3 regions of the Streptomyces violaceus genome follow, and region 1 is predicted to be linked to each of the others. Evidence: riboswitches for the same ligand, from Rfam matches in the RefSeq annotation. Region 1 holds a riboswitch; each other region holds the start of a gene.
What was found. A riboswitch is a leader RNA that binds a small molecule or an ion and turns the genes downstream of it on or off. The one in region 1 is predicted to bind cyclic di-AMP.

Region 1 (3,257 bases):
GTCATCTCGGCGGCGGAGCGCGTCTTGCCCTCGAAGGTGTAGGCGCCGTCCTTGTAGAACTCGGACGCGGCCACGTCGAGGGCGAGGGCGATCTGCTCGCCGGGCGTGTAGCCGGCCTCCTTGATCGCCTCGAGGATGAGGTCGAGGGCCTCGCGGTTGGAGCCGAGGTTGGGGGCGAAGCCGCCCTCGTCGCCGAGGCCGGTGGCCAGGCCCTTGCTCTTCAGGACCTTCTTCAGCGTGTGGTAGACCTCGGCGCCCCAGCGCAGCGCCTCGGAGAAGGACTCCGCGCCGATCGGGGCGATCATGAACTCCTGGATGTCCACGTTGGAGTCGGCGTGCGAGCCGCCGTTCAGGATGTTCATCATCGGCACCGGCAGCAGGTGCGCGTTCGGGCCGCCCAGGTAGCGGAAGAGCGGCAGGTCGCTGGCCTCGGAGGCGGCGTGGGCGACGGCGAGGGAGACGCCGAGGATGGCGTTGGCGCCGAGGGAGCCCTTGTTGTCGGTGGCGTCCAGGTCGAACATCGCCTGGTCGATCAGGCGCTGCTCGGTGGCGTCGTAGCCGACGAGCTCCGGGCCGATCTGCTCGATGACCGCGAGGACGGCCTTCTCCACACCCTTGCCCAGGTAGCGGTTCGAGTCGCCGTCACGCAGCTCGATGGCCTCGAAGGCGCCCGTGGAGGCGCCGGACGGGACGGCGGCACGACCGGTGCTGCCGTCGTCGAGGCCGACCTCGACCTCGACCGTGGGGTTGCCTCGGGAGTCCAGGATTTCCCGGGCTACGACGACGTCGATGGACGGCACGAGCATCTCCTTCTGATGTGACGCTGGGTACGCGGGTCGCGTGGACCCGGCGAGGTGCGGGCCGTGGTGGCTCGCGACATGAGCCTAACCGGCTCGGGCCGATCGGCCACCGGGTCGCCCACCCCATGGACAGAACCGAGAGTAAATTGTTTCCGAACGGAACAAAGACGGTGACGGAAAAGTCCGGCAGAAGAAACCCCGCCCCGGCGCGTACGGGGGAACACGCGCCGGGGCGGGGAGCCCTTGAGAGCCGCTGCTTACTTCAGGTGCAGCTGCTGGCCCGGGTAGATGAGGTTGGCGTCCTCGACGATGTCCTTGTTCAGCTGGAACAGCTTCTCCCAGCCGCCCTCGACCTTCTCGTCCGCCGCGATCGAGCTGAGGGTCTCGCCCTTGACGACCTTGTACTCGCCGTCGCCCTTCTTGACCTTCTTGCCGGTCGGGGTGGTGACGGTCTTCTTGGCGGCCGGGCGCTCGTCGGAGCGGGAGGCCGGCTGCTGCTGGGTCTCGCGGGACTCGGTGCTCTGCTGCGAGGAGCTGCCGGAGTCGCTCGAGGAGGAGCCGCCGCCGCTGTAGCCGGCGCTCGACAGGCCCTTGCCGCAGACCGGCCAGGCACCCTTGCCCTGGCCCGCGAGGACCTTCTCGCCGATCTCGATCTGCTGCTCCTTGGTGGCCTGGTCGGCGGTGGCGGCGTACTTGGTACCGCCGTAGCCGGACCAGGTGGAGGCGGAGAACTGCAGACCGCCGTAGTAGCCGTTGCCGGTGTTGATGGACCAGTTGCCGCCGGCCTCGCACTGGGCGACGGCGTCCCACTCGGAGGCGGTGGCGGCGGAAGCGCCGCCGGCCGCCATCAGCGGGGCGGCGACAGCGGCGCCGGTGACACCGGCGACGGCGATGGCACGGCTGGCCTTGGACGGACGGCGGTGCTTGCCCTTGCTGGAAAACAGCATGGAAGGATCCCCTCACCGACGCCTGCGAGGTGAGCTGTCGGGTTCGGGCCGGTTGAGTTGCCCGGCCGCGCCCCTCCCGGGACACGGCTTCACCCCAAGCCCTTCCGGCGCAACCGGCCGGTCGGGCACTTACCTTGGGTCCCCCGCTCCTGCCTACGGCGCTTGACGCGACGACTGTTCCCGTACGGCCGCTGGCAGGATTCGGCGTTGCGGCAGCCGGGGCTCGTGGTGACGAGCGGTCCCGACCGTAGCCACGCGATCCGCCGAATTTCAAAGACGATCAGGGCTTCTGAGATCTATCTCTCACGGACCCCAAACGGGACATTAGCCGCGAATCATGACGCGAACTCGCGCGGGTTCGGGGCGACTTCCGCCCCTGTTTCCGCACTGCCCGAACAACTACTTCTCGCCCGCTTCGCCCTCTACCGTGAGCGTCTGACCGGGGCGGATGAGGTTCGGGTCGGTACCGACAGCCTTCTTGTTGCCGTCATAGAGCTCGTGCCATCCGCCGCTGACGTCAAGGGAGTCGGCGATGGACCAGAGACTGTCGCCGATACCCACGATGTAGGCACCCTCGGACGTGTCGCGGGAGCCCTCCTCGTCGCGCGAGGCGTGACGGCCCGTGGAGTCGTCCGTGCGGCCGTTCTCGGGCGTTTGGGTTTCGTCGGCACTGGGGCCGCGGTGACGGCCGGAGCCGGTGTCGGTGCCGGTCTCGGTGAGAGCCGAAGAGTCGTCGTCCTGCCGCGAGTTGCCGGACCTGTCACGCTCGGGCGTCGTCGACGGGGAGCTGTCGGGCTCCTGGTCCCGCGAAGCGGACTCCTCGGAGTCGGGCGACTTGTCGGACGTAGCGGAATCGTCCTTCGAGGTCGACGACTCGTCAGGGGTCGGCGAGTCGGACGGCGAAGGGGAGGAACCGAGGGAGTCGAGCAATCCGGATGAATCCGACGAACCAGACGAGTCATCCGAGTCAGACGACTTCTTGTCCTGCTCGAGGCCGGAGAGCAGTCCGCAGGTACGCCAGGCGCCGGCTCCCTGGTCGGCGAGGATTCTCTCGGCCACGGCTATCTGCTGGGAACGGCTGGCCAGGTCGGCGCTCGGGGCGTAGTCGAGGCCGCCGTGGTTCTCCCAGTCCTCCTGGGACAACTGCAGGCCGCCGAAGTATCCGTTGCCGCTGTTCTGGCTCCAGGCGCCGCCGGTCTCGCAGTCCGCGATCCGGTCCCAGGTCGTGCCGTCGGCCGCGCTGGCGCCGGAGGCTCCGAGGAGCGGGATCGCGATGGCGGAGCCGGTCACTCCGGCCGCGACGAGGAGAGCCGGAGCCTGGCGGGGGCGACGGTGCCGACCGTTCCCGGAGAGCATACGGAGACCTTTCGCAAGAGGGCAGTGACCGGCGCGGCGCCGGATTTCCCAGGCCGCGCTGATGATGGGTGAACGTATAGGCAGACGATCACTTGTCACAAGTTAATGCCGCGTAGATCACGTGAAGATCACAGTCCTGACGGCGTGTCACCTT
Region 2 (3,257 bases), 1.7 Mb from region 1:
ATCGTCGCGGCCGCCACCCCCATCACCGTGACCGGGACGACGTACCGCGCGGCTTTGCGCCGCCCGGAGCGCTGCTCGTCGACCTCCCCGCCGGTCGTGCTGTCGTCGGATGCGTACGGTGCCATGTGTGCCCTACCTCCGTGGTCGGCGGCGGCTGTCCGTGTTCGTCCACGCACTCGTCCCTGAGCCGCCATTCTCACCCGAACAGGTGAGGAGTGGTGTTTCCGTGGTGTCCATCTGACCAAATCGGCCAGGGAAATACGTCAGACCCCGGACTCAACTCCACGTACTGCTGGGGTATGACACGGAGGGGCGGCTTCTCCCCCGACCCGTAGGGGTCGTGCGGGAAAGACCGGCTAGCCGGCCCGGTGCACCACCGCGTCGCACAGTTCCACGAGTGCCGTCTTCGCGGCGCACTCGGGCAGGGGGGCCAGGGCCGAGCGGGCGTCCTGGGCGTAGCGGACGGTGTCCTTCCGGGCCTGCTCCAGCGCCGGGTGAGCCCGCAGCTGGCGCAGGGCCTCGGCGTGCCGTTCGTCGTCGGTGAGGTCGGAGTCCAGCAGCTCGCACAAGGCGATGTCGTCCGCGAGCCCGAGCCGGGCCGCCCGCTCGCGCAGCCGCAGCACCGGCATCGTGGGGATGCCCTCGCGCAGATCGGTGCCCGGCGTCTTGCCGGACTCGTGCGAGTCGGAGGCGATGTCCAGGACGTCGTCCGCGAGCTGGAAGGCGACGCCGAGCCGCTCGCCGTACTGGGTCAGCACGTCCACGGTCGTCTCGTCGGCGCCGGACATCATGGCGCCGAACCGGCACGACACCGCCACCAGCGAACCGGTCTTGCCGCCCAGCACGTCCAGGTAGTGCTCGACGGGGTCGCGGCCGTCCTGCGGTCCGGCCGTCTCCAGGATCTGCCCGGTCACCAGCCGTTCGAACGCCTCGGCCTGCACCCGCACCGCCTCCGGACCGAGGTCGGCCAGGGTGTGCGAGGCACGGGCGAAGAGGAAGTCGCCGGTGAGGACCGCGACGGAGTTGCCCCAGCGGGTGTTCGCACTCGCCACTCCGCGGCGCACCGTCGCCTCGTCCATCACGTCGTCGTGGTACAGCGTGGCGAGGTGGGTCAGCTCCACGACGACGGCCGACGGCACGATCCCGGGCGCGTACGGGTCACCGAACTGGGCGGAGAGCATCACGAGCAGCGGACGGAACCGCTTGCCGCCGGCCCGCACCAGGTGCTGGGCGGCCTCCGTGATGAAGGGCACCTCGCTCTTGGTGGCCTCGAACAAGCCTTCCTCGACAGCCGCCAACCCGGCCTGGACATCGGCTTCCAGAGCCTGGTCCCGCACGCTCAGCCCGAACGGCCCGACGTCGGTCACGAGGGGTCTCCTGTCTGCTGTGTCTGCCGGTGATTACGCGGATTGTCGATAGGTCGCTGCCATCACTCGAGTCAGCGTATCCGGTCACGTTTCGATCACCGCCAGCGCCCATGGTTACAGGCCGGGTGGTATCTGATCACGACCGTTATGTTTTTGATCAGGCCATAAGAACAGACATTTATCGACTTACCAGTCGATAGTGAGATATTCACGATTTGCCATGACGATTGAGCAAATTCCCTTTGACGGCAATTGCCCCACAGGCTCGTGATCAGTGAGTTGAATCACGTTAACCCCTGTGCCGCCCCACCCCGACATCAACCCGTACCCCCTTCAGCCGAACGCCAGTTGAGCCTTGACAGTCGCAAAGGATCAAGCGGACCAATCACCCCTGACCAAGGTCAACCGCGCGATATGTGACTCCGGTGCTTGTTCCCGACATGTGCTCTCGCATACGTTCCCGGCCTGTCCGGCGGACGCCGAATCCTGCCGCCGCCCGGACCCCCACACGAACCGACCACTCACGCAGGGCAGGAGCGGGGGACCCAGGTAAGTCGCCGGTCCGCACAGCGGCACGGCTCGGGGTTAAGCCGCGCACGGCAGTACACCGCCGTACGCGGCCGGGCACCTCCCGGCCCGAACCCGACAGCTCACCTCGCAGGCGCCGGAGAGGAACATCGCCATGGCCGGACGAGGCAAGCACCGTCGCCCCAGAACCAACCCGCTCACCCGAGGTGTCGCCATCGCAGGCACCGGCGGAGCGGCACTCACCCTCCCGCTCCTCGGAGCCACCTACGCGAGCGCCGCCGAGGCGCCGCAGAGCGCACCCGCCGTCGCACAGTCCGTGCCCCAGGCGGCCCAGCCCAAGTCGCTCACGTACACCGTGGCCAAGGGCGACACGCTCTACCGCATCGCGGACAAGTACGACGTCTCGGGCGGCTGGAAGAAGCTCTACAAGGACAACCGCTCCGCCGTCGGAGACGACCCGAAGCTGATCCACCCGGGCCTGAAGCTGAAGGTGTCGACGACCAAGGCGGCCGCCGCGAAGAAGGCGACCAAGTCGTCCGCCCCCGCCAAGCCGGCCGCGAAGCCCGCCGGTGGCGCCGCCAAGGCCACCCAGGCCTCCGCGAAGACCTACGCGAACAACCTCGACGGGTGGATCCGCGAGGCGCTGGACGTCATGGCGCAGAAGGGGATCCCGGGTTCGTACGACGGCATCTACCGCAACGTCATGCGCGAGTCGTCGGGCAACCCCCAGGCCATCAACAACTGGGACTCGAACGCCGCCAAGGGCACCCCGTCCAAGGGTCTGCTCCAGACCATCGACCCGACCTTCCAGGCCTACCACGTGGACGGCACGTCGTGGGACCCGTACGACCCGGTCGCCAACATCACCGCTGCCTGCAACTACGCGGCCGACCGCTACGGCTCGATCGACAACGTCAACGGCCCGTACTGAGCCGTCTGAGCCGTCCCGCCCAGCAGTCGTTCGAGGACGACGGCGATGCCGTCGTCCTCGTTCGACAGGGTGACCTCGTCGGCCACGGCCTTGAGTTCGGGATGGGCGTTCGCCATCGCGACGCCGTGGGCCGCCCAGTCGAACATCGGAATGTCGTTGGGCATGTCACCGAAGGCGATGGTGTCCGCCGGCCGCAGCCCCAGATGCTCGGCGGCCAGCGCCAGGCCCGTCGCCTTGGTGACGCCGCACGGCTGGAGCTCGACCGTGCCGGGCCCCGACATCGTCACCGTCGCCAGTGAGCCGACCACCGAACGGGCCGTCGCCGCCAACTCGTCGTCCGTCAGACAGGGATGGCGCAGCAGCACCTTGCTGATCGGCGCGCCCCACAGCTCGTCGCGCCGGTCGACCCGTACGGCCGGCAGGGTCGGGTG
Region 3 (3,257 bases), 4.1 Mb from region 1:
CTGTTCAACTCCTGGGAGGCCACCGAGTTCGACATCTCCGAGGAGCAGCAGCGGGCGCTCGCCGCGCGGGCCGCGGCCATGGGCGTCGAGCTGTTCGTGGTCGACGACGGCTGGTTCGGGTCCCGGACCAGCGACCGGGCCGGGCTCGGTGACTGGACGCCCAACCCCGACCGCTTCCCGGGCGGGCTGAAGCCGCTCGCCGACCATGTGCACGGTCTCGGCATGCAGTTCGGGATCTGGGTCGAGCCGGAGATGGTCAACGCGGACAGCGACCTGTACCGCGCGCACCCCGACTGGGTGCAGCACCAAACGGGACGAAAGCGGACGGAGTTCCGCAATCAGCTCGTATTGAACCTCGCCCGCGAGGACGTCCAGGAGTACCTGTGGGAGCGGCTCGACGGGCTGCTCTCCGGTGCGCCGATCGACTACGTCAAGTGGGACTTCAACCGCTGCTTCTCCGATGCCGGCTGGCCGGACGACCCCTACCCGCAGCGGCTGTGGGTCGACCACGTCCGCGCCCTGTACGGCCTGCTGGACCGACTGCGGGCGGCCCACCCGGGCGTGGCCTTCGAGTCCTGCTCGGGCGGCGGCGGCCGGATCGACCTCGGGGTGCTGGGCCGTACGGACCAGGTGTGGACCTCCGACAACACCGACCCGCTCGACCGGCTCGCCATCCAGCACGGCTTCAGCCAGATCCATCCGGCCCGGGTCATGGCCGCCTGGGTCACCGACAGTCCGAACGCCATGCTCAACCAGCGGGCCAGCTCCCTGCGGTTCCGGTTCGTCAGTGCCATGGCCGGGGTGCTCGGGGTGGGCGGCGACCTCACGAAGTGGACGGCGGAGGAGCTCGCCGAGGCGCGGCAGTGGGTGGGGCTCTACAAGGAGATCCGGCCCGTGGTGCAGCGCGGCGACCTGTACCGGCTGCGGCCCCCGGAGGGCGGCCTGAGTGCGGTCCAGTACGTCCTCGGTGACGAGACCGTCGTCCTCGCCTGGCTCCAGGCGCAGCGCTACGGCGAGCCTGTTCCGGCGCTCCGGCTGCGAGGCCTCGACCCGACAGCGACGTACGAATGCCTTGAAACGGGCGAAGTTCACCGAGGGGTCGTACTCGCCCATCATGGGCTGCGAGTCGGCCTGCGGGGCGACCTGGATGCCGCGGTCGTCCGCCTTAGGCTCAAGTAGTCGTTCTGTCCGAATAAGGCGAATAGGGCACTTAAGGTGCTTCGGTATAACGTGCCCCGATCGTAAAGGAGATGAGGTCGGGGTGCGTGACCATCGTCATATTCGTGACGATCTGTTGTCGTCATGTTCACGTAATTCCTGCGTTATTCAGGGACATTGAGGAAAGTCGGAGATCGGTAATCCACGCTCGGTGACGGGAAATGTGCCGACGCGTCAAGAAAAACGCTCTCACCGGCAACCGCAAGCTTGTCCCATTGCGTCTTGGTCGCTTACGTTCCACACCAATCCGGACGGACGCCTAATCCTGCCGCCGCCCGGAGCCCCACACGCTGACCCGACGTACGGCAGGAGCGGGGGACCCACAGGTAAGACGCCTGTTCCGGTTCCCGGAACGGCTTGGGGTTAAGCCGCGCCTCGGCGCGGCCGGGCATCTCCAGCCCGAACCCGACAGCTCACCTCGCAGGCGACGGAGAGGAAATCGCCATGCCCGCGAAGGGTAAGCACCGCCGCCCGAAGACCCAGCGCTTCACCCGCTCCATCGCCGTCGCCGGAACCGGCGGGGCCGCCCTCGCCCTTCCGCTCATGGGGGCCGCCGGCGCCCACGCCGCCACCCCGCAGTCGGCTCCGAAAAAGGCCGTCCAGTCCGCTCCGGCCGCCGGGAAGAAGGCCGCCGAAAAGGCCACGGGCGCTCGCACGTACACCGTGAAGGCCGGCGACTATCTCGCGAAGATCGCCGAAGACCAGAACGTCAGCGGTGGCTGGAAGAAGCTCTACGCCGACAACCGTGACGCGGTCGGTGCCGACCCGTCGCTGATCCACCCGGGCCTGAAGCTCTCGGTCGGCAAGAAGGCGGCGGGTGAGCCCAAGGCGCAGTCGTCCGCGCCGAAGGCGCCGAAGGCTTCGGCCGAGAAGTCGTCCGCCGGCGAGTCGTCCTCCAAGGCCGACACCGCCGCGAAGCCGGCTGCCGCCAAGCCGGCCGCCGAGGCTTCCGGCTTCAGCCTTCCGGTGGACGGCGCCTCTGTCGGCACGCCGTACCACATGTCCGGCAACATGTGGTCCAGCGGCTACCACACCGGTGTCGACTTCGTCGTCCCGACCGGCACCTCGCTCAAGGCCGTCGGCGCGGGCACGGTCGTCTCCGCCGGCTGGGGCGGCGCGTACGGCAACCAGGTCGTCATCCAGCTCGAGGACGGCAAGTACGCGCAGTACGCCCACCTCTCCTCGCTCTCCGTCTCGGCCGGCCAAACTGTGACCGCCGGGCAGCAGATCGGCCTGTCCGGTGCGACCGGCAACGTGACCGGACCGCACCTGCACTTCGAGATCCGCACCACGCCGGACTACGGCTCGGACCTGGACCCGGTCGCCTACCTGCGCTCGCACGGCGTCTCCGTGGGCTGACCGACCGCACGACCACCTGCCTGACACGCGGCCGAAGGCCGGACCCTGATCCCCGGGTCCGGCCTTCGGTGTGTGCGCGGCCGCCGATCGTCTCAAGGGATCGACAGGACGCGGCAGTTGGGACACAGTGATCCCGTCGTGAGTGCAAGCGCTTTCCGAAGGAGTTGTGTCCCGTGCCGACCACCCGGAGAACGTTCGGAGCCCTGGCCGCCGGAGCCGCCCTGGCCGCCCTCGCCCCGGCGGCGACCGCGAACGCCGCTCCCCGTCACCGCCGCCTGATCGCCCACGACGACTTCTGCCACGGCCTCGGCAGGTGGGCGACCGAACTCCAGGACGGCGGCACCGTCACCGCCTCCCGCGGGGTCCTGGAGATCGACGTACCGAGCGGAGCGACCGTCTGGTTCCGGCAGCGGATCGAAGGGCCGTACGTCCTCGAGTACACCGCCACGCCCGTCTCCGAGGGTGGGGTCAACGACCGGGTCTCGGACCTCAACAACTTCTGGAACGCGACCGACGTCCGCTCCCCGGACGACCTCTTCGCGACGTCGCGTGGCGGGGCGCTGGAGGAGTACGACCACCTGACGACGTACTACGCCGGGTACGGGGCCAACTACAACAGCACGACCCGGCTTCGGCGTTACGTGGGCCTGGCCGGTGTGCGTCCCCTGATCTACGACTAC

Region 2: linked by a shared signal. The riboswitch ahead of OG542_RS16315 (transglycosylase SLT domain-containing protein) and the one ahead of OG542_RS24150 (transglycosylase family protein) in region 1 are both predicted to bind cyclic di-AMP.
Region 3: linked by a shared signal. The riboswitch ahead of OG542_RS05475 (M23 family metallopeptidase) and the one ahead of OG542_RS24150 (transglycosylase family protein) in region 1 are both predicted to bind cyclic di-AMP.

What each region holds. Positions count from the first base shown of each region.
Region 1 covers NZ_CP107911.1:5,326,012-5,329,268, reverse strand. The annotation lists gene eno (phosphopyruvate hydratase) at 1-800, opposite strand, end outside; gene OG542_RS24150 (transglycosylase family protein) at 1,058-1,747, opposite strand; cyclic di-AMP (ydaO/yuaA leader) riboswitch at 1,752-1,918, opposite strand; gene OG542_RS24145 (transglycosylase family protein) at 2,147-3,103, opposite strand; gene OG542_RS24140 (cytochrome P450 family protein) at 3,251-3,257, opposite strand, start outside.
Region 2 covers NZ_CP107911.1:3,645,345-3,648,601, forward strand. The annotation lists gene OG542_RS16305 (LolA family protein) at 1-125, opposite strand, end outside; gene OG542_RS16310 (polyprenyl synthetase family protein) at 357-1,367, opposite strand; cyclic di-AMP (ydaO/yuaA leader) riboswitch at 1,872-2,046, shown strand; gene OG542_RS16315 (transglycosylase SLT domain-containing protein) at 2,050-2,826, shown strand; gene OG542_RS16320 (HAD family hydrolase) at 2,790-3,257, opposite strand, start outside.
Region 3 covers NZ_CP107911.1:1,212,080-1,215,336, reverse strand. The annotation lists gene OG542_RS05480 (alpha-galactosidase) at 1-1,179, shown strand, start outside; cyclic di-AMP (ydaO/yuaA leader) riboswitch at 1,497-1,660, shown strand; gene OG542_RS05475 (M23 family metallopeptidase) at 1,663-2,577, shown strand; gene OG542_RS05470 (DUF6250 domain-containing protein) at 2,751-3,257, shown strand, end outside.